DNA from 2 places in the Caloramator sp. genome. Region 2 is predicted to be linked to the other one. Evidence: predicted binding sites of a transcription regulator. Region 2 holds the regulator's gene; the other holds the start of a gene.

Region 1 (3,434 bases), on a different contig from region 2:
TTGCGTTTCCAACAACAAATGGTAATGCAGCTTCACCAGGAAGTCCAACTACATGCATAATTGGCTTAAATATAATTGCAATATAATTTATTATAGGTGTATATTTAATAAATGTAACTATAAAATATATAGGAACCAATATTTTACCTATTTTAAAAGTTGTTTCTATACCTTTTTTAGCCCCCCTTACTGTTCCTGCCTTTATTGCCTCTATCATAACTTCACCCCCTCTAAGTTAATTATAATTATTCATACTAATTTTGTTAACTATTTTTTAGAATTTTTCTAAAAACCATATATTACCTTCTATATCCCATCTTAGCTCAATAGGCTCATCTCTCCCCTCAACAGAACATAGGAATATATAACAATCCCTTAAATATCTACGTTCTTTGTTTATATTTATTACTCTGTTTACTTTAAACACCCCCATACTGCACATTATCATAATCGGATTCATTATTGTATCCTGAAACAATACTAAAACATTAGCCTTCTCTCTTAAAAGTTTCATATCCTACCACCACCTTTATTAAAGGAGTTCATAGGTATCCACTCATCTTTATCTAAAACTCTTATCGTTTTATTGCTGTCATTTTGCATTGTTATTGCTCGAAAAACAGAATATTTCCCATATTTTTCTCTTATGGTATCTAAGCACATATCCAATTTCTCTCTCTTTTTCTTTGTTGCATCTTCGAATAAACTTATCTGCTCAAATTTTTGTTTTTCTCTAAGGCCAGTTACTCTAATTCCAAGAAGTCTTATTTTGCTTCTATCCCAATTTTTCAAAAATAAATTTAATGCCTCACTATGTATATCAACCGTTGTATCTATATATTGACTTACTTTATGCCTTCTTACTATTGTTTCAAAGCTACTCTTTCTAAATACCACTTCTACCACATTTCCCTCAAACCCCATCCTTCTTAACCTCATACCTACACTCTCTGCTAAAACCATAAAAATTTCAGATATTTCTTTAACATCAACTAAATCCTTAGGTGTTGTTATTGAATTACCTACTCCCTTTATACAATCGTAGCTACTTTCTACCTTTGAAAAATCAATACCATTTGCATAATTCCAATAATATCTTCCAACCTTACCAAAATTATTAGTTAAAAGGCTTAAGGGTGTATTTGCCAAATCTCCTATTGTAAAAATACCAAGCTCGTTTAGCCTCCTTTTCATTCGTCTACCAACTCCAAAAAGTTCCTCAACAGGCATAGGCCAAATTATGTTTGGAACATCCTGTTCATCAATTATGCTGGTGGCATCAGGTTTTTTTAGATCTGAGGCCATCTTTGCCATTAATTTACAGTAGGATACCCCCACACTTGCTGTAATCCCAAGTTCATCTCGTATTTTTTTTCTTATTAAATTAGCTATTTCTATCCCATCTCCAAACAATCCTTCACACCCTGATACATCAAGCCAAGCCTCATCTATACTAAAAACCTCAACATCCGGTGTAAAACTTCTTAAAATATCCATAACCCTGTTAGAATACTCTACATATCTTCTAAAATTTGGCTTAACTAATATTAAATCTCTACACAATTTAAGTGCATCTCCTATTGTCATACCTGTCTTTATACCATATCTTCGTGCCTCATAGGAGGCCGTAAGTATTATACCTGTCCTCTTTTCTTTATCCCCCGCAACTGCAACAGGTTTTCCCTGGAGATTTTTATCCTCTGCCTGCTCTACTGAAGCATAAAAAGCATTCAAATCTACGTGTAAAATATTCCTCACAACACCGCCTCCCGAACATTTGTTCGTATATTATATTATACTACTTTTATCAAAAAATCAAACAAAAAAAGTGCCACCCAAGTGAAATGTGACATTATCCATATTATGGATAATGTCACACCCTTGTCAGCACTTATCTATCCTATTAAACATATATCATCTTTCTTGTCATTCCGCCATCCACAATAAAATTTGCACCAGTTATAAAGGAATTTCTTTCATCTATCAAAAATAAAATCATAGAAGCAACGTCATCTACATTTCCAACTCTTCCAGCAGGATGCTGTTTATTGTCCATTTCGCTTAAAACTGGTGTTTTTCTTATGCCTTGTTTTTTCAATTCACTAACCTCAATCCATCCAGGACTTATACAATTTACCCTCACATCTGGCCCTAAACTCACAGCAAGTGCGTGTGTTAATGCAAAAATACCTCCCTTTGAGGCAGAATATGCTTCCGTATCCTTTTCAGACATAAAGGCTCTTGTAGATGCGATATTTATTATGGAACCCTTTGTTTGTTTTAGATACGGTGCACAATATTTAGAACACAAAAATGCACCTGTAAGGTTTATTGATATAACTTTATTCCACTCCTCAAGGCTTAACTCTGTAATTGGTTTATTTATTGAAATAGCAGCATTATTTATAAGTACATCAATTCCACCATATATACCAACAGTTTTATTTACTAAACTCTTAATATCCTCTTCTTTAGAAACATCACAACAAATAAACTTTATATCCCCAAATATTTTTAATTCATCTACTGTTTCCTGCCCTGCTTCTTTATCTATTTCAGCAATAACAACATTGTAATTTTCCATAAGGAGCCTTTTAGCTGTACCCTTGCCTATTCCTTGTCCTCCTCCTGTTATAATAACTGTCTTTTTAGACTTTTGCATAACCTTCACCACCTTAATATATTTTTATTGAAATTTTTGGAATATTTCACATTTCACCTGGGTGGCACTCTATTTCAAAATATTGGCATAATATACTATCAATCTCTTTAATTTTTTCATTTTCATCCCTATTAGATTTTACTATATCCTCAATTTCCTTTATGTAGTTTGGAATTTTCAGCTTTAAAATCTTATTAGGATAGTATTCGTATAGGTCATCCCCCAACTTCTTTGCCATTGTTTTTATATAAAACTCATATATTGTGCTATTTAAGACACCAACAATAAATTCATATGAAAAAACTTCCTTAAACATATCATTTATCTTTAAGCTATATACATCTGCACTATAGAAACTTCCCTCATCTATAGCAAATCTATTTGTATTTGATTTATAGGGATATATTATCTTTTTTCCCTCAAAATCCTCCCTATTTCTTCCCCATTGAAGCTCAAACCATCTTCTTACTCCCTTTTTACATTCTCTTCTTTCCATAAGCTTTTCTCTATAGGCTGATATGTATTCTATTGCATTCTTGTATTCCTCTTCATTTTTAATCATATCACTATATATTATAAACTCATCTGAGGGAGCCACTTTAAATTTATTGATATGACTGCTTTTAATCCATCTTCTAATTAATTCCTTCTCTATATTATATTCTTCTACTTCTTGTCTATTTAAAATAAAAGCCTTATCGCAGCCCGTTATAATCCCCTGAAAACTACTACATATTGTCCCAAGTTCAACTCCCTTTATTTTATTTAATAT
Region 2 (3,434 bases):
GCTATAAACAGATATTTAGCAGTAAGACCCGTTGATGCTAAAGATGAAAAAGCTTTGTTTTTAAGTGAGAGAAAAACAAGAATAAATAAAAGAACAGTAGAAATTATTGTTAAAAAATATATCGAAAAGGCTGGTTTAGGAAATGAAAAATATACTCCGCATAAATTAAGACATACTGCTGCAACTTTAATGTATAAGTATGGTAATGTTGATATACGGGCACTACAGCAAATATTAGGTCACGAAAGCGTTTCAACAACACAAATATACACACATATAGACGATGAAAAATTAAGGATGGCTGTTAATGCAAATCCTTTGTCAAATATTACGGTTGAAAAAAAGGAAGAGTAAAATTACTCTTCCTTTTCTACTCTATTCTATTTCATCTATGTATATACTGTCTTTTAAAATAGAATAATCATCTTCTTGTTCCAATATTTCTTCATCGTAGATATAATCGTCATAATCCTCTTCTTCAATTATTCCATCAATATGTATCTCCTTGTAGTCGTATTTGTTAACATCAAGACACTGCATACAATTATCACAAATTTTATTTGGTGCTAAATCACATATATTACATTCATCGCAGTTTATACATTGTTTACTTTTATCAATAATACATTTTTTTAGCATAATTGATTAACTCCTTTTTTATAAAAATATAAAATCTAATTTTATATTTTTATATATAATTATCTATTTGTCAATAGGAACTTTTAATGTTTGCCCAGGGAAAATAATACAATCGTTTAAATTATTAATTTTTCTTATTTCATAAACTGTTTTTCTTACATCTTTATCTTTTGGTGTATATTTAATTGAAATATTCCATATTGTATCGCCTTTTTTAACTACAACTTCTTCGTATGAGATAGTTTTGTTTTGTGTTTTGTTTTTATAATAACTTGAAACTTTTGAAATGGATATTGAAATTATTAAAAGGAATAATAATAAAGATATCGATGTTTTTAAATGTTTTTTCATAAACAACACCCTCCAAACATATGTTCTACATAAATTTTAATACAAACATATGTTCGTTGTCAATATTATCGAACATCAGTTTGAAACTTTTTTGGTTTAATGATATAATAAGATAAAGACAAAATTTAAGGGGTGTAGAATAAATGCTAATTAATGGTTTAAGTGATAAACAACAAAAGATATTAGAATTTATAAAGCAGGAAATCGCAACAAGAGGATATCCCCCTTCTGTTAGAGAAATTGGCTTAGCAGTCGGATTAAGATCAACTTCTACTGTACATGCACATCTTGAAAAACTTGAAAAAAAAGGACTTATAAGACGTGATCCTACAAAACCAAGAGCTATTGAGATTCTAAATGAAAATCTACTTGAAGATAATAGTGATATAATGAAGGTACCTATAGTTGGTAGTGTATCGGCTGGAAATCCTATATTAGCCTTCGAAGAAGTTGAAGATTATTTTCCATTACCATTAAATTATTTTAATAAAAATACAGAGGTTTTTTTATTAAAAATTGAAGGGGAAAGTATGATTAATGCGGGCATATTAGATGGCGATTATATTATAGTAGAAAGACAGCCGGTTGCAAAAAATGGAGATATTGTTGTTGCACTAATTGAAGATTCTGCTACTGTTAAAAGATTTTTTAAAGAGGATGGTTATATTAGATTACAGCCTGAAAATTCACATATGGAGCCAATAATAGTTGATAATTGTACTATTCTTGGTAAGGTAATAGGTGTTTTTAGAAGATATAAATAGGCCAACAAACTGTTGGCCTATTTATATATATTTGATAAAGCCTTCATAATTCCTATTTTTGAGTGTTCATATGTTAATCCACCTTGAACGTAAGCAATATATGGCGGTCTTATAGGAGCATCTGCACTTAATTCAATAGATGAACCTTGTATAAATGCTCCAGCTGCCATTATAACTGGATCTGAATAGCCAGGCATATCCCAAGGTTCACATTCTACAAATGAATCTACAGGTGACCCTTTTTGAATACCTTTACAAAAGTTTATTAATAAATTTGCATCATTAAATTTAATAGCCTGAATAATATCGCTTCTTTTTTCATTATACTTAGGAGAAACTTCATAGCCAGCTAACTCCATTAATTTAGAACAAAAAATAGCTCCTTTTAAAGCTTCTATTGTTATATGAGGTGCTAAAAATAATCCCTGTAATATTTGCCTAATAACGCCAAATGTAGAACCACAGTCTTTCCCAAGGCCGGGTGCGGTTAATCTGTATGAAACCAATTCAATCAAGTCTTTTTTTCCTACAATATAGCCTCCAGTGGGTGCAATTCCTCCACCTATATTCTTAATCAAAGAACCAGCAATCAAATCAGCTCCCACATCAGTTGGTTCTTTAAAATCTAAAAATTCACCATAACAATTGTCTACAAATATAATTGTATTTTCATTTAATCTTTTGATTTCACTAATTGCAAATTCAATGTCATTTATAGTTAAGGATGGTCTCCATCCATAACCAGTGGAACGCTGCATTGAAATTACTTTGATTGTTTTATCATTTTTTATTTCTTCTATAACTTTATTTATATCAATTTTAAAATTTTGGTTTAAATCAATTTGCTTATAGTTTATGCCATATTCCTTTAAAGAACCCATTCCATTTCCCTTTAGACCTATAACTTTTAATAATGTATCATATGGAGTCCCTGTTATAGACATTAAAGTATCTCCAGGTCTTAATACGGCTTGTAATGCTGCAGCAATTGCATGTGTTCCAGAAACTATATGGGGTCTAACTATTGCATCTTCAGCATTAAAAATATCAGCATAAATTTTATCTACTACATCTCTTCCTATATCACCGTATCCATAACCAGTACTAAAGGTAAAATGAGAATCACTCAATTTTTGATTTTGCATTGCATTCAATACCTTAAGTTGATTGTATTCCTTTATTTTATCTAATTCCTTAAATATTGGAGAAATTATCTCCTCAACTTTTGTTGATAATTCAATGACTTCTTTTTTTATTCCATTTGATATGTATAATTCTTCAATCATTATATTATCCTCCCTTCTTCAAACATTGATATTCTATCATTATTTTAATGAAAACTCAAATTATCAACATAATAATATTTATGTAAACTTTAATCTAAATAAATAACAAAGCCTTTTAAGCTTTGTTATTTATTTAGATTATTATTTAATTCATCCTGATTATACAATATAGGTTTAGCTGGTGTAACTGTTGTAACAGAATGTTTATATACTAATATTTGCTTTCCTTCTGATTCTAATATTATTGTAAAACTATCAAATCCTCTTACTAAGCCCTTTAATTGAAAACCGTTAACTAAATGAATTGATACTGGAATTTTTCCCTTTCTTGCATTGTTTAAAAATACATCTTGTAGATTATTAACACTTTTTGCCATACTATCATCCTCCAATA

Evidence for each region. The regulator LexA, encoded in region 2, represses DNA repair genes until DNA is damaged. The targets are predictions, from matches to a motif close to CNAACANNTGTTNG.
Region 1: dinB (DNA polymerase IV) is a predicted target of LexA. The motif match lies at 1,771-1,784, and genes of this name have one in related genera.

Annotation. Positions count from the first base shown of each region.
Region 1 is NZ_JAIHAO010000008.1:49,718-53,151, reverse strand. Features, by position in the region: gene JG776_RS04500 (nucleoside recognition domain-containing protein) at 1-217, opposite strand, end outside; gene JG776_RS04495 (hypothetical protein) at 275-514, opposite strand; gene dinB (DNA polymerase IV) at 511-1,758, opposite strand; gene JG776_RS04485 (SDR family oxidoreductase) at 1,904-2,662, opposite strand; gene JG776_RS04480 (N-6 DNA methylase) at 2,709-3,434, opposite strand, start outside.
Region 2 is NZ_JAIHAO010000012.1:12,652-16,085, reverse strand. Features, by position in the region: gene JG776_RS05955 (tyrosine recombinase XerC) at 1-354, shown strand, start outside; gene JG776_RS05950 (hypothetical protein) at 376-639, opposite strand; gene JG776_RS05945 (LysM peptidoglycan-binding domain-containing protein) at 703-990, opposite strand; gene lexA (transcriptional repressor LexA) at 1,134-1,754, shown strand; gene JG776_RS05935 (methionine gamma-lyase family protein) at 1,772-3,040, opposite strand; gene hfq (RNA chaperone Hfq) at 3,166-3,417, opposite strand.